One region of the Paenibacillus sp. FSL R5-0473 genome, then DNA from elsewhere that is predicted to be linked to it. Evidence: a T-box and tRNA genes for the amino acid it is inferred to sense, from the RefSeq annotation. Region 1 holds a T-box; the other regions hold tRNA genes.
The links. The T-box of region 1 lies ahead of ileS (isoleucine--tRNA ligase). A T-box ahead of a tRNA ligase gene usually reads a tRNA of that ligase, here a tRNA-Ile.
Positions count from the first base shown of each region.

Region 2: it has a tRNA-Ile gene. The T-box ahead of ileS (isoleucine--tRNA ligase) is inferred to sense a tRNA for this amino acid. The anticodon was not compared.
Region 3: it has a tRNA-Ile gene. The T-box ahead of ileS (isoleucine--tRNA ligase) is inferred to sense a tRNA for this amino acid. The anticodon was not compared.

Region 1 covers NZ_JBBORL010000001.1:1,184,257-1,191,537, forward strand. Annotated here, with positions in the region: gene MKY28_RS05115 (YlmH family RNA-binding protein) at 1-181, shown strand, start outside; gene MKY28_RS05120 (DivIVA domain-containing protein) at 422-931, shown strand; T-box leader at 989-1,281, shown strand; gene ileS (isoleucine--tRNA ligase) at 1,623-4,721, shown strand; gene MKY28_RS05130 (DUF5665 domain-containing protein) at 4,887-5,246, shown strand; gene MKY28_RS05135 (TraR/DksA C4-type zinc finger protein) at 5,285-6,022, opposite strand; gene lspA (signal peptidase II) at 6,244-6,738, shown strand; gene MKY28_RS05145 (RluA family pseudouridine synthase) at 6,731-7,281, shown strand, end outside.
Region 2 covers NZ_JBBORL010000001.1:6,811,821-6,819,101, forward strand. Annotated here, with positions in the region: gene MKY28_RS29855 (KinB-signaling pathway activation protein) at 1-3, shown strand, start outside; gene pdaB (polysaccharide deacetylase family sporulation protein PdaB) at 102-878, opposite strand; gene MKY28_RS29865 (stage II sporulation protein M) at 1,001-1,618, shown strand; gene MKY28_RS29870 (hypothetical protein) at 1,774-2,004, shown strand; rRNA gene MKY28_RS29875 (16S ribosomal RNA) at 2,484-4,036, shown strand; rRNA gene rrf (5S ribosomal RNA) at 4,195-4,311, shown strand; tRNA gene MKY28_RS29885 (tRNA-Ile) at 4,348-4,424, shown strand; tRNA gene MKY28_RS29890 (tRNA-Ala) at 4,447-4,522, shown strand; rRNA gene MKY28_RS29895 (23S ribosomal RNA) at 4,731-7,281, shown strand, end outside.
Region 3 covers NZ_JBBORL010000001.1:5,771,235-5,778,515, forward strand. Annotated here, with positions in the region: gene MKY28_RS25380 (ABC transporter ATP-binding protein) at 1-40, opposite strand, end outside; gene MKY28_RS25385 (PucR family transcriptional regulator) at 144-1,337, opposite strand; tRNA gene MKY28_RS25390 (tRNA-Lys) at 1,482-1,554, opposite strand; tRNA gene MKY28_RS25395 (tRNA-Tyr) at 1,562-1,647, opposite strand; tRNA gene MKY28_RS25400 (tRNA-Phe) at 1,660-1,732, opposite strand; tRNA gene MKY28_RS25405 (tRNA-Asp) at 1,754-1,831, opposite strand; tRNA gene MKY28_RS25410 (tRNA-Thr) at 1,841-1,916, opposite strand; tRNA gene MKY28_RS25415 (tRNA-Val) at 1,922-1,997, opposite strand; tRNA gene MKY28_RS25420 (tRNA-Met) at 2,007-2,083, opposite strand; tRNA gene MKY28_RS25425 (tRNA-Ser) at 2,127-2,218, opposite strand; rRNA gene MKY28_RS25430 (23S ribosomal RNA) at 2,300-5,225, opposite strand; tRNA gene MKY28_RS25435 (tRNA-Ala) at 5,433-5,508, opposite strand; tRNA gene MKY28_RS25440 (tRNA-Ile) at 5,531-5,607, opposite strand; rRNA gene rrf (5S ribosomal RNA) at 5,644-5,760, opposite strand; rRNA gene MKY28_RS25450 (16S ribosomal RNA) at 5,866-7,281, opposite strand, start outside.

The DNA of each region.
Region 1 (7,281 bases):
GTTGGTACCGATCAAAGCTGGTCGTTGCCGAGTGAACTGGAAGGTTGAGGAAGATCCCTCCAAATCGCTAAAAGCGGGTGATGTCGTATCCATTCAGGGATTTGGCCGTTTCAAGGTTATGGAACAGGATGGGATGACCAAAAAAGGCCGTTGCCGAGTGAAAATTGGCAAATTTGCCTGAGTCTGTTGCAGGAAAATCCGCTTTCTTGTCGAAATGTTTATCATAAAGGTGTAGAAAATACGCGGTGTATCCGATAAACATTAAGTCAAAGCTTTACATGAACGTTGGAGGATGTAATTTTGATCCTGCATTCCGTATACGTTGCCAAGGTTAGGCATCAACGATACGGCCCCTTGGGTGGTACCCATATGCTGCAAACCTTCTCTGGACGGGAAGGAACTTTAACAGGAGGTGGACAGCATGCCATTAACGCCGCTGGACATACACAACAAGGAATTTTCCCGACGTTTGCGCGGGTATGACGAGGATGAAGTCAATGAATTCCTGGATCAAGTCATCAAAGATTACGAAGGCGTCATTCGCGAGAACAAAGAGCTGAGCAATCAGTTGCTGTCCGTTCAGGAGAAACTGGATCATTTTTCTACAATTGAAGAGACGCTTAGCAAAACGATCATCATTGCGCAGGAAGCTGCTGATGATGTGAAGGGTAATGCGAAGAAAGAAGCGCAGTTGATCGTGAAGGAAGCAGAGAAAAATGCAGACCGGATCGTGAACGAATCGTTGGGCAAATCTCGCAAAATTGCTTTGGAAGTGGAAGAACTGAAAAAGCAGGCCTCGATTTATCGTGCCCGTTTCCGCACGCTTGTTGAAGCGCAGCTTGAACTGTTGACTCAGGATGGTTGGGAAGTACTGGAGAGCCGGGAGCAGGAAGTGCGTGACCGTGAGCGGGAGATGAAAGAAATTTATTAGTCTGTCGCCTGGTTGACTTTTGTCTGCAAAGAGGCTATAACTATATTCATAATGAATAGTGATTCCATGACGGGTTCAGTACGTTATGATCTCATCCCTCAGAGAGTTGGTGGTTGGTGCAAACCAATGGATGAGTTATAGCCGAATATCTCCCCGGAGAAGTGACGCTGAAGCGGTGATCTTGATTGCCGTGTGTAAGCCGAACCGTAAGCCGTACGTTATAACGGCACCCTGCGGTAGTATAGCGGGGCATAAGCGCTGTTGATGACAGAGCATACCCAGGCTTGCCTGGATGTGGTTTGTGATGAACAGAATTAGGGTGGTAACGCGAGTATAGCCTCGTCCCTTTCCAGGGACGGGGCTTTTTTGTGTCCAAAAAAGGCGAACGCCCATGAGGCCCGAAGGGACCTCAGGGAGAGAGCCCACCCGCCGGGAAAGTGAAGCACCCGGCAACACCCGCCTCGTGGTAAGGCCATGCGGCGTTCATGCAGGGAACAGTCGCAAAATGGCCGCCACTACGCACATCCACCCCTCGCCCATAAGCGCCACCGATCCCCCACCGACAACCCATCCCGGGTGTCCAGAGGGCGGAGCGCCTATGGGGTCTCCCTTGGCAAGGGGGATTTAGGGGGATTGAAACGCTTTTTGTGGACGGTCCACAATCCAACCAAAGAAAGGGAAGATAATCATCATGCAACGAGTTGACGTCAAAGAGAAGGCACGTGCCAGAGAATTACGCGTGTTAGATAAATGGAAAACGGAGAATACATTCAAAAGATCCATCGAAAACCGGGAGGGCAAGCCAAACTTCGTATTTTATGAAGGGCCACCTACAGCAAACGGTAAACCACATATCGGTCACGTACTGGGACGGGTAATCAAGGATTTTGTTGGACGGTATAACACGATGAAGGGTTACCGTGTTGTTCGTAAAGCGGGTTGGGATACACATGGTCTGCCTGTAGAACTGGGTGTACAGAAAAAGCTTGGTATCTCCCACAAGTGGGAAATCGAAGATTACGGCGTGGAGAAATTCATTAACGAATGTAAAGCGAGCGTATTCGAATACGAGCAACAATGGCGTGATCTGACAGAAGGCATCGGATATTGGACGGATATGAATAACCCGTATATCACCCTTGATAACAACTATATCGAGAGTGTATGGAACATCCTGGCGACAATTCATGAGAAAGGCCTGTTGTATCGTGGTCACCGTGTGAGCCCGTATTGTCCTTCTTGTCAGACAACACTGAGTTCCCATGAAGTTGCACAAGGGTACAAAGACGTCAAAGACCTAAGCGCTACAGCGAAATTCAAACTGAATGACAGCGGAGAATTTGTACTGGCTTGGACGACAACACCTTGGACACTGCCTTCACACGTTGCACTTGCCGTGAATCCGGATATGGACTACTCCCGTGTTCGTCAAGGTGATGAAGTGTACATCATGGCAACCAATCTGGTTGAAAAAGTGATGAAAGATACCAAGGGTGAGTATGAAATCATTGGTGCACTGAAAGGTGCCGACCTCGTTGGCAAAACGTATGATCCTCCGTTCAACTACGTACAGGCTGAGAAGGCTAACATCATTCTGGGTGCAAGCTTTGTAACGGATGCAAGTGGTACGGGTATCGTACACATGGCTCCTGCCCATGGTGAAGATGACTACCGTGTATGCCGTGAGAATGGGATCAGCTTTGTGAACATGGTGGACTTGGAAGGTAAATTTGTCGCTGAGGTTACTGACTTTGCCGGACGTTTCGTGAAGGATTGTGATATTGATATCGTGCGATATCTGTCTGAGCATGGGCGTTTGTTCAGCAAAGAAAAATATGAGCACAGCTATCCGTTCTGCTGGCGTTGTGATACACCACTTCTGTACTATGCAATGGACAGTTGGTTTATCCAAACGACAGCCATCAAGGACCAATTGATTGCCAACAACAGTGAAGTGGATTGGTACCCAGGTCACGTTCGTGAAGGTCGCTTCGGGAAATTCCTTGAGGATCTGGTGGATTGGAACATCAGCCGTGATCGTTATTGGGGAACTCCGCTGAACATCTGGGTGTGTGAGGAGACTGGCGAACAATTTGCACCACACAGCATTGCAGAATTGCGTGCTCGTGCGGTAGGTGATGTGCCAGAGAATCTTGAATTGCATAAACCATATGTGGATGACGTTAAAGTCATGAGCTCTTGTGGCAAATATGAGATGAAACGTACACCGGAAGTGATCGATGTCTGGTTCGACAGCGGCTCCATGCCGTTTGCCCAGCAGCACTATCCATTTGAAAATAAAGAAGTATTCGAACAGCAGTACCCTGCGGATATGATCTGTGAAGGGATTGACCAGACACGTGGCTGGTTCTACAGCTTGCTGGCGGTTTCCACCCTTTTGACAGGCAAAGCGCCTTACAAAGCGGTTATGGCTACAGGACACGTTCTTGACGAGAACGGACAGAAGATGTCCAAATCCAAAGGTAACGTTATCGATCCTTGGGAAGTAATTGAAGAATACGGTACAGATGCATTCCGCTGGGCTTTGTTGTCTGACAGTGCACCGTGGAACAGCAAACGTTTCTCCAAAGGTATCGTAGGGGAAGCCAAATCCAAAATGGTGGATACGCTGGTTAACACCCATGCATTTCTGACGCTTTATGCTACCATTGATGGATTTGATCCACAGGAGCACCCGTTCCAACTGTCCGCACACAAGCTGGATCGCTGGATTCTGTCGAGACTGAACAGCCTGATCCTGGTTGTAGAAAAAGCGCTGCTGGTTAACGACTATCTGAACTCTTCCAAAGCGATTGAAGCATTTGTTGATGAGTTGAGTAACTGGTACATCCGTCGTTCCCGCGACCGTTTCTGGGGAAGTGGCCTGACAGACGATAAATTGGACGCTTACCGCACATTGACTGAGGTACTGGTGACTACTGCGAAGTTGGTTGCTCCGTTCACACCGATGCTGGCAGAAGACATCTATCTGAACCTTGCAACAGGTGAGAGTGTGCACATGGAAGACTATCCGGTAGCTAATGAAGCGCTGATTGATGCAGGACTGGAACAGGATATGGAGACGGCTCGCCGCGTGGTTGAACTTGCCCGTAACGTTCGTAACGAAACAGGCATTAAGACACGTCAGCCACTGTCCGAATTGATCGTTTCCCTGGATAAAGGCTTTGACCTGACAAGTTATGAAGAGATCATCAAAGAAGAGATCAATGTAAAAGGAATCCGTACGGAGCATAATGATGCGGAATTCGTTGACTTTACATTGAAGCTGAACCTGAAGGTCGCAGGTAAGAAATACGGTAAAAACGTAGGGTTCCTGCAAAACTTCTTCAAAGGAATGTCGGCTGATGAGACGCGTAAAGTGGTTTCGGAGGGTGTGCTGAACATCGTTTCTCCAGAAGGCGAAGAGCTGCAAGTGACGAGCGAAGAATTATTGGTTGATAAACAGGCCAAATCTGGCTTTGCTTCAGCATCAGGTTACGGTCTGACGGTTGCACTCAATACCGAAATCACGCCAGCCTTGGAACAGGAAGGTTGGGTCCGTGAAGTGGTTCGTGCTGTGCAGGATACCCGGAAACGTCTGGATCTGCCGATTGAGAAAAGAGTACGTTTGACACTGGATGTGGATGCATCCCTTCAGGAAGCTATTCAGGCGTTTGATGATGTGTTGCGTGAAAATGTTCTCGTAACCGAAGTTACATTTGGCTCGAATGAGTCCATGGAACGCGTTGAAGCCGGAGGCAAATCGATCGGTATTTACATCGAAGCGTAATTCGGAGCATGTCCCATTCAATTAGGACAGAATATAGAGTATAAACAAACGAGCCGCAGAGGCAGGGACATATTCCCTGTATCTGGGCTCGTTTGTTTTTTAGGCAATAAGGCAATGATTCTATAGTGCAGTCAATCTATATTGATCAAAGGAACTGACCAAAACATGAGCGAACATGACAAGCAAACCGCAGCCACTTCACAACAACCAACATCAGATAATCTGAATTCGCATGACAAAATTGAAGAGTTACATACCCTGACGAATCGTCTGGCGAATGAACTGGAACGTTCACGAATTGCGCAATACACAGAATTGCTGAACAGGCCATGGAAATTGATTGGACTTAACCTGTTGTCAGGAGCCGCACGAGGTGTGGGGATTGCGATTGGGTTTACCTTTTTCGCAGCAACGATCATTTACGTTTTGCAGCTACTTGGGGCGCTCAATCTTCCCATTGTTGGAGATTACATCGCTGATATTGTGCGCATTGTCCAGCGTCAGCTTGATATGAACACTTACTAAGCGATTAGTAATTAAAGGTGAAAGATATCAAAGTACATTTAGTAAATGTCATCCGTCTCCATATCCGGTTCTAACAGACCCTCGCCCTCACGGTTCTCCAGGTACTGACGATATTGCCTATTGCGCACGATGGAGACGTCATGACCATAGATGTCCGTGGCAACAAAACTTTCGTACGCTTCAACGCAGCCTTCCACTTCATCGGTAGCTTCAATCGCCATAACATCATAGCTGTCGATATCGCGTCCTTCAGCCATGGCTGGTGAATTCGATGTGCCCCAACTTTCAACAATCTGCCAAGTGTCTTCACCATCGAAGCCATTTTGATCCTCACGCTCGTCCAGACTGGTTCGACCAAATGCCGGGGCAAGGAATTCTTCCTCTACAGGGCGGTTCTCAGAGACAACGGTTTCTGGTTGATGTTTTTTGCAGTATTTGGTGTAGGGCACAGCTTCCATGCGTTCATAAGGGATGGGTTGCTGACAGACCGCACATGTACCGTAATGTCCTTCTTCGATGGAGTGCAGTGCAGAATCGATTCGTTCCAATTGGAATTCATCATGTTCCAGCAGGGAAATATCTTTCTCGCGTTCATACACCTCCGTAGCTATGTCGCCAGGATGGTTATCAATTGGTGATAATTCACCTGTCTGTAGTTTAAGGGAGTCTCCAAGTCCATAATGCTCGTTTTCCGACAGTCTATGTTCAATATCGCGCTTATCGGACATCAGTTGGGAACGTAGAAATTGTAGTTGTTTGTTAGTAAAATGTGACATGATTTTCCCCTTTCTGCTTTCATGCTGGAATCCGGATTTTGACTCTATTGTAGGATGTGCCATTGAGGGCAAGATTACAGAAGGGAAATGTTATCGTTTTTGCCATAAGCATTGCGATGTAGCGCGTCGTGGACGATTTCCAAACAGCTGTGCTACAATAAACAAGTCTGGCGTAAGCCTGGTATCGTTTGGAAAAGACAAGAACGGAGTGACAAACAAACGTGGTGTATTATATCCTTGCTTTTATCGTATTTTTATTGGATCAGGGAACCAAGTATCTGATTGCAACCCGGATGGAACTCAGAGAAGAAATTCCGGTCATTGGCAATTTCTTTGTCATCACATCACATCGTAACTCAGGAGCAGCATTTGGCATTCTGCAAGACCAGCGTTGGTTCTTTATCGTGGTTACGTTGATTGTGGTCGTTGCCTTGATTTGGTATTTGCAAAAGGTAAAAGATACCCCGCACAAATTGCTGCCTGTGGCGCTTAGTTTGGTGCTTGGTGGAGCAATTGGCAACTTCCTTGACCGGGCATTGACTGGAGAAGTTGTAGATTTTGTACAACTTAATTTTGGAAGTTATACGTTTCCCATTTTTAACATCGCCGATTCGGCAATCTGCATCGGTGTAGGGTTGATCATAGTGGAGACATTGCTTGAAGGACGGCGCGAAAAAGCAGCCGCGAAGATTGAAGGGAATGAACATCATGAGTAATCCGAATAAGGAACAGATTAACGACGAAGAACTAATGAATGGCAATGAACGTATGGAATGGACCGTTGCCGCTGAACATAAAAAAGAACGAATTGACAAATATATTACGGAAGCCGTGGATAACGTATCTCGCTCCCAAGTTCAATTGTGGATCAGAGACGGGATGGTTACAGTAAATGGTGCTGTAGTCAAAGCCAATGCCAAGTTATCCGAAGGTGATCTGATTGAACTACAGATTCCTGAACCGGCTGCCGTTGAGATCATTGCCGAAGATATTCCGCTAGAAGTGGTATATGAAGACAGCGACCTGATCGTGATTAACAAACAGCGTGGTCTTGTGGTGCATCCAGCACCAGGACATACGTCGGGTACCCTCGTTAATGCACTTATGCATCACTGCAAAGACCTCTCGGGTATTAATGGGGAGTTGCGTCCTGGTATTGTGCATCGTATCGATAAGGATACATCCGGCCTGATCATGGCTGCCAAGAACGATCGTGCTCATGCATCACTGGCTGCTCAGTTGAAGGAACATACGGTGAA
Region 2 (7,281 bases), 5.6 Mb from region 1:
TAGAATTCATTTTGCATAAAAAACATACCAAAAAGAGCTAACCTGGTTAGCTCTTTTCAACTTTTAAGCACTTATTTGAGCTATAGCTCATAATTGAGTAATCATTGACCGCTGGCTTGGTCACGAACTTCCTTACCTTCCACACTGGAATGGTTGAGCAACTCAGACACGGTAACAAATTCATAGCCCTGATTTTTCAACTTGTCGATAATTACAGGGAGTGCTTCATGCGTTTGTTTGGAGGAATCGCTTGCATGCAGCAGTACGATGTCCCCTGGATGTGCCTTGCTTACTACGCGATCAACAATGGTCTGTACACCAGGGTTTTTCCAATCTAAGGAGTCTGTATCCCACTGCACAACCTGATAATTCAGACTATTGGCTACCTGAAGCACTCGCTTGTCAAAGTCCCCGTTGGGCAGACGTAGTAATTTCGGTTCTTTTCCCGTTAAATCGGTTAAAATGCTATGAGCTGTCGAAATTTCTTTGCGAATTTCTTCTTCAGTCAGGCTGCTGTAGTTCTCATGTCTGTGACCATGGCTGCCAATTTCATATCCTGCCTCTTTGATGGCAGTAACAATTTCGGGGTGTGTCTTGCTCCAGGGGGAGGAAAGGAAAAAGGTTGCCTTCTGCACTTTATTCTCCTGAAGAACTTTCAGAATTGGCTCCGTCCGTTTATCCCCCCAGCTAATGTCAAAGGTGAGTGCGATTACCTTCTTCTCGGTTGGAACGCTGTAGACGGCGGATGGTGCTTCCTCCGAGAATACGGAGACATTGCCTCTCTCCAGATAGATAATACCGATCGCAAAGATGGCAGCAACGAGGACAATCAGGTACCGTTTAATCTTTTTGCCGCTAAATACATAGAACGAGTTCATTTCAATAAGCGCCCCTCTCCCATAAGAAATGCTTGTTTACTCTCCAATGTATGCTCGTACTGCCCAGTTATTCGTCACTGATCCTTGTTTGTCCATCATTTTAGATTCTACAGGAGGTTATTATGTTAAAATTCAGTACATTTCTTAAAGATCTTGGTTCCATCCGTAGTGCATTAATCTGGTCCGTAGTTTTGTTTGCTGTTGGTATAGGGGCAGGATGGGTGAGTACAGGGCCACTGGAAGAACTGTTGTTGAACCAAATCGGAGGATTACGTGAAGTCAGTGAACGGCTGGAGCAGGGGGGCAATGTGCAATGGAACTTCTTTCTGTTTATCTTTTTCAATAATGCCATCAAAAGTGTACTTGTCATCTATGCCGGTATATTCTTCGGAATTCTGCCTGTCATCTTCCTGCTGATCAATGGGATGGTCCTTGGATTTGTGGTGCACACCACGATGAATTATGGAGCAAGCTTCTATGACATTGTGGTTAAAGGTTTACTTCCGCATGGCATTATTGAGATTCCGGTCATTATCATTGCTTGCGCCTTCGGACTGAAGTTTGGTGGTCTGGTTATCAAAAGCCTTGCACAACTTGGAAGTGACAAGCGAAATACGATGGGTACCCGGTGGAGAGCATTCATGAATAGGACGCTAACGGCATCCTTTTGGGTTGTCATCTTGCTTCTTGTTGCAGCAATCATCGAAAGCACACTTACGTATACTCTGGTGAGAGGATAAAATTTTGTGATGGTTGGCATTCATAAATTTTCAGAAAGTTGACCATAACAATAAAACGGGTTTCAGCAGCACCCACAAAAGCGAGAATGCACGGGGTGTTGCATGAAACTTGTGTAAGTGTGATAAAGAGGCTATGCACAAAAAGGAGAACTCTAATGCTGGGTATGTTGTTTAATGAGAAGGAATGCAAGGAACTGGACTATGTGCTGCGTAAAGAATTAGATGAGATGCTTTTCGATCTAAGTGATAATCGTCTTGACCAAGAGATCAAATATGCTATCGCGAGCCGATATAAGACTGTGTTCCGCATGTATGCACGCTTTGCCCCGCCAAAAGAGTTGTCCAAGTACGCCAGAGGTGGGAAGCTGAAAAAGTCGAAGCCATAATGCTAAAGCTGGTCATATATTCGATTTACAGTAGTGGAAGGGAGGTGCGGCTCTTCATAGCGGGTGCTGTACCTCTGAACTATGAGAATGTGAAATTGCTGAGGGGTTCATACTTTTTGTCGAAAAAGGGTTGACCTTTCTAATTTCATATGGTAAATTAATTTTCGTTCCTTTTTTAGGAGCGGTTCACGGAAACAAGCATGAAAATAAAGCGATTGAAAATAATTGAAAAAATAATGCTTGCAAAGAGAACTTCAACATGATATATTATAAAAGTCGCCGCTGAAACGACGACAATATGAAAAACAGCACTAAATTGAATGTTTGATCTTTGAAAACTGAACAACGAGTGAGTTAACATTCTGCTTGCAGAATGAACGCGAAAGTTTGAAACAAGCCTTGGCTTGAATCGACTGGAGCACAAATGAGATTTTTAATCTCGTCAGATTCAAAATGAGCTTATCGCTCTTTTCAATACTTTATTGGAGAGTTTGATCCTGGCTCAGGACGAACGCTGGCGGCATGCCTAATACATGCAAGTCGAGCGGACTTGAAGAGAAGCTTGCTTCTCGGATGGTTAGCGGCGGACGGGTGAGTAACACGTAGGCAACCTGCCCTCAAGTTTGGGACAACTACCGGAAACGGTAGCTAATACCGAATAATTGTTTTCTTCGCCTGAAGGGAACTGGAAAGACGGAGCAATCTGTCACTTGGGGATGGGCCTGCGGCGCATTAGCTAGTTGGTGAGGTAACGGCTCACCAAGGCGACGATGCGTAGCCGACCTGAGAGGGTGATCGGCCACACTGGGACTGAGACACGGCCCAGACTCCTACGGGAGGCAGCAGTAGGGAATCTTCCGCAATGGGCGAAAGCCTGACGGAGCAATGCCGCGTGAGTGATGAAGGTTTTCGGATCGTAAAGCTCTGTTGCCAGGGAAGAACGCTTGGGAGAGTAACTGCTCTCAAGGTGACGGTACCTGAGAAGAAAGCCCCGGCTAACTACGTGCCAGCAGCCGCGGTAATACGTAGGGGGCAAGCGTTGTCCGGAATTATTGGGCGTAAAGCGCGCGCAGGCGGTCATTTAAGTCTGGTGTTTAATCCCGGGGCTCAACCCCGGATCGCACTGGAAACTGGGTGACTTGAGTGCAGAAGAGGAGAGTGGAATTCCACGTGTAGCGGTGAAATGCGTAGATATGTGGAGGAACACCAGTGGCGAAGGCGACTCTCTGGGCTGTAACTGACGCTGAGGCGCGAAAGCGTGGGGAGCAAACAGGATTAGATACCCTGGTAGTCCACGCCGTAAACGATGAGTGCTAGGTGTTAGGGGTTTCGATACCCTTGGTGCCGAAGTTAACACATTAAGCACTCCGCCTGGGGAGTACGGTCGCAAGACTGAAACTCAAAGGAATTGACGGGGACCCGCACAAGCAGTGGAGTATGTGGTTTAATTCGAAGCAACGCGAAGAACCTTACCAGGTCTTGACATCTGAATGACCGGTGCAGAGATGTACCTTTTCTTCGGAACATTCAAGACAGGTGGTGCATGGTTGTCGTCAGCTCGTGTCGTGAGATGTTGGGTTAAGTCCCGCAACGAGCGCAACCCTTATATTTAGTTGCCAGCACTTCGGGTGGGCACTCTAGATAGACTGCCGGTGACAAACCGGAGGAAGGTGGGGATGACGTCAAATCATCATGCCCCTTATGACCTGGGCTACACACGTACTACAATGGCCGGTACAACGGGCTGCGAAATCGCGAGATGGAGCCAATCCCAACAAAGCCGGTCTCAGTTCGGATTGCAGGCTGCAACTCGCCTGCATGAAGTCGGAATTGCTAGTAATCGCGGATCAGCATGCCGCGGTGAATACGTTCCCGGGTCTTGTACACACCGCCCGTCACACCACGAGAGTTTATAACACCCGAAGTCGGTGGGGTAACCGCAAGGAGCCAGCCGCCGAAGGTGGGATAGATGATTGGGGTGAAGTCGTAACAAGGTAGCCGTATCGGAAGGTGCGGCTGGATCACCTCCTTTCTATGGAGAATCGTTTCCTGCAACGGAAACATTCAAATAAGCAGGTTCTTAGAACCTGCAACAGCGATTCATTTCGGTCCGTCACTTCGGTGTGGATGAAATGAAGAGCACAAGCAACTCACTCGTTGCTCAGTTTTGAGAGCTCAAACTCTCAAACGTTTGGTGGCGATAGCGAAGGGGTTCCACACGTTCCCATCCCGAACACGACCGTTAAGCCCTTCAGCGTCGATGGTACTTGGACCGCAGGGTCCTGGGAGAGTAGAACGCCGCCAAGCGTAACCCATTTTGGGTTCGAATAGTATATGTAATGTGGGCCCTTAGCTCAGTTGGTTAGAGCGCACCTCTGATAAGGGTGAGGCCGGTGGTTCGAGTCCACCAGGGCCCACCATCTATACCTTTAAACTTTATATGGGGCCATAGCTCAGCTGGGAGAGCGCCTGCCTTGCAAGCAGGAGGTCAGCGGTTCGATCCCGCTTGGCTCCACCAAAAAAAAGTTTTACAAGTTTGTTCTTTGAAAACTAGATATCGAAACGAAACAAACGCGAATTAGAACATTCCTTTAAGCTGAACTTGTGCAAACAAGTCAAGTGTATAAAGGTAGTTAAATTGCTTTTGTGATGGTATCGGGTGAGAGCGACTTTTGGCTTTGCGCAAGCAAAACAAGGGAAGCGAGCGACCGAAACCGGAACAAAATGGTTAAGCTACTAAGAGCACACGGAGGATGCCTAGGCGCTAGGAGCCGATGAAGGACGTGGCGAACAACGAAACTGCCTCGGGGAGCTGTAAGCAAGCTTTGATCCGGGGGTGTCCGAATGGGGAAACCCAGCTGGGGTAATTTCCAGTTACACCTAACTGAATACATAGGTTAGTGTGAGGCATACCAGGGGAACTGAAACATCTAAGTACCCTGAGGAAGAGAAAACAATAGTGATTCCGTCAGTAGCGGCGAGCGAACGCGGAGAAGCCCAAACCAGAGAGCTTGCTCTTTGGGGTTGTGGGACGTCTCACATGGAGTTACAAAGGAACCGGTTAAGCGAAGAGGTCTGGAAAGGCCCGCCAAAGAAGGTAAAAGCCCTGTAGTTGAAAGTTGGTTCCCTCCGAGACGGATCCCGAGTAGTGCGGGGCACGTGAAACCCCGTATGAATCCGGCAGGACCATCTGCCAAGGCTAAATACTTCCTAGCGACCGATAGTGAAGCAGTACCGTGAGGGAAAGGTGAAAAGCACCCCGGAAGGGGAGTGAAATAGAACCTGAAACCGTGTGCTTACAAAAAGTCAGAGCCCGTTTTAGGGGTGATGGCGTGCCTTTTGTAGAATGAACCGGCGAGTTACGTTCCCGTGCAAGGTTAAGGTGAAGAGCCGGAGCCGCAGCGAAAGCGAGTCTGAATAGGGCGATGTAGTACGTGGACGTAGACCCGAAACCGGGTGATCTACCCCTGTCCAGGGTGAAGGTGCGGTAACACGCACTGGAGGCCCGAACCCACGCATGTTGAAAAATGCGGGGATGAGGTGGGGGTAGCGGAGAAATTCCAATCGAACTCGGAGATAGCTGGTTCTCCCCGAAATAGCTTTAGGGCTAGCCTCGGAAAACAGAGTCGTGGAGGTAGAGCACTGATTGGGTGCGGGGCCCGCAAGGGTTACCAAGCTCAGTCAAACTCCGAATGCCATAGACTTACTTCCGGGAGTCAGACAGTGAGTGCTAAGATCCATTGTCAAAAGGGAAACAGCCCAGACCATCAGCTAAGGTCCCCAAGTGTGTGTTAAGTGGGAAAGGATGTGGAGTTGCACAGACAACCAGGATGTTGGCTTAGAAGCAGCCATCATTGAAAGAGTGCGTAATAGCTCACTGGTCGAGTGACTCTGCGCCGAAAATGTAACGGGGCTAAACACACCACCGAAGCTATGGCTTGATGCTTTGCATCAGGGGTAGGGGAGCGTTGTATAAGGGTTGAAGGTGTACCGTAAGGAGCGCTGGACATTATACAAGTGAGAATGCCGGTATGAGTAACGAAAAGATCAGTGAGAATCTGATCCGCCGAAAGCCTAAGGGTTCCTGAGGAAGGCTCGTCCGCTCAGGGTAAGTCGGGACCTAAGGCGAGGCCGAAAGGCGTAGTCGAAGGACAACAGGTCGAAATTCCTGTACCACCGTAAGCCGTTATGAGCAATGGGGGGACGCAGTAGGGTAGTGACGCGGACTGATGGATGTCCGTCTAAGCAGTGAGGCTGATGTGTAGGCAAATCCGCACATTGTAAGGCTGAGCTGTGATGGGGAGCGAAAATTATAGTAGCGAAGGTCATGATCTCACACTGCCAAGAAAAGCCTCTAGCCAGGTGATGGTGCCCGTACCGCAAACCGACACAGGTAGGCGAGAAGAGTATTCTAAGGCGCGCGGAAGAACTCTCGTTAAGGAACTCGGCAAAATGACCCCGTAACTTCGGGAGAAGGGGTGCCCCGGTAGTGTGAATAGCACGAGGGGGCCGCAGTGAAAAGGCCCAAGCGACTGTTTAGCAAAAACACAGGTCTGTGCGAAGCCGTAAGGCGAAGTATACGGGCTGACGCCTGCCCGGTGCTGGAAGGTTAAGGGGAGTGGTTAGGAGCAATCCGAAGCTGTGAACCGAAGCCCCAGTAAACGGCGGCCGTAACTATAACGGTCCTAAGGTAGCGAAATTCCTTGTCAGGTAAATTCTGACCCGCACGAATGGCGTAACGACTTGGGCGCTGTCTCAACGAGAGATCCGGTGAAATTTTAATACCTGTGAAGATGCAGGTTACCCGCGACAAGACGGAAAGACCCCATGGAGCTTTACTGCAGCTTGATATTGAATTTGGGTACGATCTGTACAGGATAGGTGGGAGCCTTTGAAACGTGAGCGCCAGCTTGCGTGGAGGCAACGTTGGGATACCACCCTGATCGTATCTAGGTTCTAACCTGGTACCGTAATCCGGTGCGGGGACAGTGTCAGGTGGGCAGTTTGACTGGGGCGGTCGCCTCCTAAAGAGTAACGGAGGCGCCCAAAGGTTCCCTCAGAATGGTTGGAAATCATTCGAAGAGTGCAAAGGCATAAGGGAGCTTGACTGCGAGACCTACAAGTCGAGCAGGGACGAAAGTCGGGCTTAGTGATCCGGTGGTACCGCATGGAAGGGCCATCGCTCAACGGATAAAAGCTACCCTGGGGATAACAGGCTTATCTCCCCCAAGAGTCCACATCGACGGGGAGGTTTGGCACCTCGATGTCGGCTCATCG
Region 3 (7,281 bases), 4.6 Mb from region 1:
GGTATTTTTTGAAAATATGCTCTAAACGTACTCCAGCCATGATTGTTGCCTCCTCAGAGATCATTTTGTAATCGAATACAATTTGTATTTTTATAATACCCTATCTACGTGAGGTTTGACTATTCGCAAACTGCACAAAAATATCAATGCTTTTTCGTCACTTTGTACATTAGTAGTAAAAACTGCACTAGAACAGCACTTTCGAAGTGCCTCACATCGTAACCAATCTCCTGTTTTATCTTGTCCAGACGATAAACCAACGTATTACGATGAATGAAAAGTCGTTTCGCTGTCTCGCTGACATTACAGTCCAGGCTAAAAAAGGTCTCCAGCGTAGCAAGTGTCTCACTGTCATTGAAGATTATCGTGTCTTTACCAGTTTCCTTTATAAAACGTATACGTTGATCATCTGGAATGCTCGCTACCAACCGCTCCAGGTGAAGATCCCATGGGAGATGAATATGCTGCGTAACATGGAATGCTCTCCCTAAGTGAACACTTTCTTTAAGAAGAACTGTGACCGATACAAGTTGTTGCGCAGGAATGCATGGCAGAGATGCAGACAGATGGAACACTCCAGCCCACTCACTGGCAACCAATTCATGTAACCCCAGACAAAAAGCGTTCAGTGAATCCTTTTTGGCTTCCGTTGTATCTTCCTCGGCTTCTTCTGTAACAATTTCTTTATCACCCATGAAAATCCACTCTTGCTCCCCCAAAGGAATCAAGACTATCTCCTCGCCAAAGTAACTCTCAAGCAACTTGTTGAGTTCCTTGGATCGTAAACGATGTGCATCCGGTGTATCCCCTTGCAGCAAGAAGAGAATCTTCTCAGCATTTAATCCTGCGGGCACCACAAAGCGATCAGGAACCGCTTCAGATTCCTGCTTGGTTGGTTCTTCGATCTGCTCTTTAAGCCAGAGACCCAATTCAGTCAAATACTGCTCCCTATCATTCTCATATACAACAGGTTGTACCTCATCGGGTAGAGCCGTGTTAGTACGGATCAAAAGCTCAATCAATTGTCGTGTCTCCACGGTAATAGATTTTGCAGGGCATCCCCAACACACGACAGTCTCTTCTTGCTCATTCATCCGAACCTTAAAAAATATACGCTTTCCCGTATTCAAACTGATCACATCGGATGAAATTGGAGATGCAGATTGATCAGATAACTCCTGATGCTCACCCTCATCACCAAAGGTCTCTGAATTTTCATGTCGACCAACCAGATTCGCAACGGATTGCATCCATTCTTCTATTGTAATTTCATATTCGTCCAAATTTGTGCCTATAATGACTTCAATTTGCTGTTTTAGATCAGGTATGAGCTTCATATAATGAACGTCACCACTCTGCATGTTTTCTATTAGTTTATCATATCTTGCCCAGCATTAATAAATATCCATATTGAGCTAAAATTACATAACAAAAAAAGAGCAACTAATCAAATTAATGATTAATCACTCTTTTCTTAAAGATGAGTCATGAAGGGCTCGAACCTTCGACACCCTGATTAAAAGTCAGGTGCTCTACCAACTGAGCTAATGACTCATAAAACTGGTGGAGGATGATGGATTCGAACCACCGAACCCGTACGGGAGCAGATTTACAGTCTGATGCGTTTGGCCACTTCGCTAATCCTCCAGGGATTAAAGGTGGCTCGGGACGGAATCGAACCGCCGACACGAGGATTTTCAGTCCTCTGCTCTACCGACTGAGCTACCGAGCCATATTTAATTTTTAGGATTAATGGCGGAACCGACGGGATTCGAACCCGCGATCTCCTGCGTGACAGGCAGGCATGTTAGGCCAACTACACCACGGTTCCAGGCATTAATGGTGCCGGCGAGAGGACTTGAACCCCCAACCTACTGATTACAAGTCAGTTGCTCTACCAGTTGAGCTACACCGGCGTATATGGTGGAGGCTGAGGGGATCGAACCCCCGACCCTCTGCTTGTAAGGCAGATGCTCTCCCAGCTGAGCTAAGCCTCCTGGGTAATATGGTAGCGGCGGAGGGGATCGAACCCCCGACCTTACGGGTATGAACCGTACGCTCTAGCCAGCTGAGCTACACCGCCATATTAATTGTGTCTTGATTGCTTGTCCATCTTTAGGTAAAGATGGCGGAGAGAGAGGGATTCGAACCCTCGCACCGCTTACGCAGTCTAACCCCTTAGCAGAGGGTCCCCTTATAGCCACTTGGGTATCTCTCCAAATAACAATCATCAACATCATTCAAGGATTGCTCCCTGAAAACTAGATTCGAAACGAAACATGCGAATGACAACTTGCTATTGGATAAGCCCTCGACCGATTAGTACTGGTCAGCTCCATGCATTGCTGCACTTCCACCCCCAGCCTATCTACCTCGTCGTCTTCAAGGGGTCTTACATACTGGGAAATCTCATCTTGAGGGGGGCTTCACGCTTAGATGCTTTCAGCGTTTATCCCGTCCGTACATAGCTACCCAGCGGTGCTCCTGGCGGAACAACTGGTACACCAGCGGTACGTCCATCCCGGTCCTCTCGTACTAAGGACAGCTCCTCTCAAATTTCCTACGCCCACGACAGATAGGGACCGAACTGTCTCACGACGTTCTGAACCCAGCTCGCGTACCGCTTTAATGGGCGAACAGCCCAACCCTTGGGACCTACTTCAGCCCCAGGATGCGATGAGCCGACATCGAGGTGCCAAACCTCCCCGTCGATGTGGACTCTTGGGGGAGATAAGCCTGTTATCCCCAGGGTAGCTTTTATCCGTTGAGCGATGGCCCTTCCATGCGGTACCACCGGATCACTAAGCCCGACTTTCGTCCCTGCTCGACTTGTAGGTCTCGCAGTCAAGCTCCCTTATGCCTTTGCACTCTTCGAATGATTTCCAACCATTCTGAGGGAACCTTTGGGCGCCTCCGTTACTCTTTAGGAGGCGACCGCCCCAGTCAAACTGCCCACCTGACACTGTCCCCGCACCGGATTACGGTACCAGGTTAGAACCTAGATACGATCAGGGTGGTATCCCAACGTTGCCTCCACGCAAGCTGGCGCTCACGTTTCAAAGGCTCCCACCTATCCTGTACAGATCGTACCCAAATTCAATATCAAGCTGCAGTAAAGCTCCATGGGGTCTTTCCGTCTTGTCGCGGGTAACCTGCATCTTCACAGGTATTAAAATTTCACCGGATCTCTCGTTGAGACAGCGCCCAAGTCGTTACGCCATTCGTGCGGGTCAGAATTTACCTGACAAGGAATTTCGCTACCTTAGGACCGTTATAGTTACGGCCGCCGTTTACTGGGGCTTCGGTTCACAGCTTCGGATTGCTCCTAACCACTCCCCTTAACCTTCCAGCACCGGGCAGGCGTCAGCCCGTATACTTCGCCTTACGGCTTCGCACAGACCTGTGTTTTTGCTAAACAGTCGCTTGGGCCTTTTCACTGCGGCCCCCTCGTGCTATTCACACTACCGGGGCACCCCTTCTCCCGAAGTTACGGGGTCATTTTGCCGAGTTCCTTAACGAGAGTTCTTCCGCGCGCCTTAGAATACTCTTCTCGCCTACCTGTGTCGGTTTGCGGTACGGGCACCATCACCTGGCTAGAGGCTTTTCTTGGCAGTGTGAGATCATGACCTTCGCTACTATAATTTTCGCTCCCCATCACAGCTCAGCCTTACAATGTGCGGATTTGCCTACACATCAGCCTTACTGCTTAGACGGACATCCATCAGTCCGCGTCACTACCCTACTGCGTCCCCCCATTGCTCATAACGGCTTACGGTGGTACAGGAATTTCGACCTGTTGTCCTTCGACTACGCCTTTCGGCCTCGCCTTAGGTCCCGACTTACCCTGAGCGGACGAGCCTTCCTCAGGAACCCTTAGGCTTTCGGCGGATCAGATTCTCACTGATCTTTTCGTTACTCATACCGGCATTCTCACTTGTATAATGTCCAGCGCTCCTTACGGTACACCTTCAACCCTTATACAACGCTCCCCTACCCCTGATGCAAAGCATCAAGCCATAGCTTCGGTGGTGTGTTTAGCCCCGTTACATTTTCGGCGCAGAGTCACTCGACCAGTGAGCTATTACGCACTCTTTCAATGGTGGCTGCTTCTAAGCCAACATCCTGGTTGTCTGTGCAACTCCACATCCTTTCCCACTTAACACACACTTGGGGACCTTAGCTGATGGTCTGGGCTGTTTCCCTTTTGACAATGGATCTTAGCACTCACTGTCTGACTCCCGGAAGTAAGTCTATGGCATTCGGAGTTTGACTGAGCTTGGTAACCCTTGCGGGCCCCGCACCCAATCAGTGCTCTACCTCCACGACTCTGTTTTCCGAGGCTAGCCCTAAAGCTATTTCGGGGAGAACCAGCTATCTCCGAGTTCGATTGGAATTTCTCCGCTACCCCCACCTCATCCCCGCATTTTTCAACATGCGTGGGTTCGGGCCTCCAGTGCGTGTTACCGCACCTTCACCCTGGACAGGGGTAGATCACCCGGTTTCGGGTCTACGTCCACGTACTACATCGCCCTATTCAGACTCGCTTTCGCTGCGGCTCCGGCTCTTCACCTTAACCTTGCACGGGAACGTAACTCGCCGGTTCATTCTACAAAAGGCACGCCATCACCCCTAAAACGGGCTCTGACTTTTTGTAAGCACACGGTTTCAGGTTCTATTTCACTCCCCTTCCGGGGTGCTTTTCACCTTTCCCTCACGGTACTGCTTCACTATCGGTCGCTAGGAAGTATTTAGCCTTGGCAGATGGTCCTGCCGGATTCATACGGGGTTTCACGTGCCCCGCACTACTCGGGATCCGTCTCGGAGGGAACAGACTTTCAACTACAGGGCTTTTACCTTCTTTGGCGGGCCTTTCCAGACCTCTTCGCTTAACCGGTTCCTTTGTAACTCCATGTGAGACGTCCCACAACCCCAAAGAGCAAGCTCTCTGGTTTGGGCTTCTCCGCGTTCGCTCGCCGCTACTGACGGAATCACTATTGTTTTCTCTTCCTCAGGGTACTTAGATGTTTCAGTTCCCCTGGTATGCCTCTACATAACCTATGTATTCAGTTATGAGTAACTGGAAATTACCCCAGCTGGGTTTCCCCATTCGGACACCCCCGGATCAAAGCTTGCTTACAGCTCCCCGAGGCAGTTTCGTTGTTCGCCACGTCCTTCATCGGCTCCTAGCGCCTAGGCATCCTCCGTGTGCTCTTAGTAGCTTAACCATTTTGTTCCGGTTTCGGTCGCTCGCTTCCCTTGTTTTGCTTGCGCAAAGCCAAAAGTCGCTCTCACCCGATACCATCACAAAAGCAATTTGACTACCGTTTTTATTGAAACTTGTTTAACACAAGTTCAGCTAAAAAGGAATGTTCTAATTCGCGTTTGTTTCGTTTCGATATCTAGTTTTCAAAGAACAAACTTGTAAATCATTTTGGTGGAGCCAAGCGGGATCGAACCGCTGACCTCCTGCTTGCAAGGCAGGCGCTCTCCCAGCTGAGCTATGGCCCCATATAAAGTTTAAAGGTATAGATGGTGGGCCCTGGTGGACTCGAACCACCGGCCTCACCCTTATCAGAGGTGCGCTCTAACCAACTGAGCTAAGGGCCCACATTACATATACTATTTGAACCCAAAATGGGTTACGCTTGGCGGCGTTCTACTCTCCCAGGACCCTGCGGTCCAAGTACCATCGACGCTGAAGGGCTTAACGGTCGTGTTCGGGATGGGAACGTGTGGAACCCCTTCGCTATCGCCACCAAACGTTTGAGAGTTTAAGCTCTCAAAACTGAGCAACGAGTGAGTAACTAGCCGACCTGGCTAGATTTTGTATTTGAATGTTTCCACTCGGGAAACGATTCTCCATAGAAAGGAGGTGATCCAGCCGCACCTTCCGATACGGCTACCTTGTTACGACTTCACCCCAATCATCTATCCCACCTTCGGCGGCTGGCTCCTTGCGGTTACCCCACCGACTTCGGGTGTTATAAACTCTCGTGGTGTGACGGGCGGTGTGTACAAGACCCGGGAACGTATTCACCGCGGCATGCTGATCCGCGATTACTAGCAATTCCGACTTCATGCAGGCGAGTTGCAGCCTGCAATCCGAACTGAGACCGGCTTTGTTGGGATTGGCTCCATCTCGCGATTTCGCAGCCCGTTGTACCGGCCATTGTAGTACGTGTGTAGCCCAGGTCATAAGGGGCATGATGATTTGACGTCATCCCCACCTTCCTCCGGTTTGTCACCGGCAGTCTATCTAGAGTGCCCACCCGAAGTGCTGGCAACTAAATATAAGGGTTGCGCTCGTTGCGGGACTTAACCCAACATCTCACGACACGAGCTGACGACAACCATGCACCACCTGTCTTGAATGTTCCGAAGAAAAGGTACATCTCTGCACCGGTCATTCAGATGTCAAGACCTGGTAAGGTTCTTCGCGTTGCTTCGAATTAAACCACATACTCCACTGCTTGTGCGGGTCCCCGTCAATTCCTTTGAGTTTCAGTCTTGCGACCGTACTCCCCAGGCGGAGTGCTTAATGTGTTAACTTCGGCACCAAGGGTATCGAAACCCCTAACACCTAGCACTCATCGTTTACGGCGTGGACTACCAGGGTATCTAATCCTGTTTGCTCCCCACGCTTTCGCGCCTCAGCGTCAGTTACAGCCCAGAGAGTCGCCTTCGCCACTGGTGTTCCTCCACATATCTACGCATTTCACCGCTACACGTGGAATTCCACTCTCCTCTTCTGCACTCAAGTCACCCAGTTTCCAGTGCGATCCGGGGTTGAGCCCCGGGATTAAACACCAGACTTAAATGACCGCCTGCGCGCGCTTTACGCCCAATAATTCCGGACAACGCTTGCCCCCTACGTATTACCGCGGCTGCTGGCACGTAGTTAGCCGGGGCTTTCTTCTCAGGTACCGTCACCTTGAGAGCAGTTACTCTCCCAAGCGTTCTTCCCTGGCAACAGAGCTTTACGATCCGAAAACCTTCATCACTCACGCGGCATTGCTCCGTCAGGCTTTCGCCCATTGCGGAAGATTCCCTACTGCTGCCTCCCGTAGGAGTCTGGGCCGTGTCTCAGTCCCAGTGTGGCCGATCACCCTCTCAGGTCGGCTACGCATCGTCGCCTTGGTGAGCCGTTACCTCACCAACTAGCTAATGCGCCGCAGGCCCATCCCCAAGTGACAGATTGCTCCGTCTTTCCAGTTTCCTTCAGGCGAAGAAAACAATTATTCGGTATTAGCTACCGTTTCCGGTAGTTGTCCCAAACTTGAG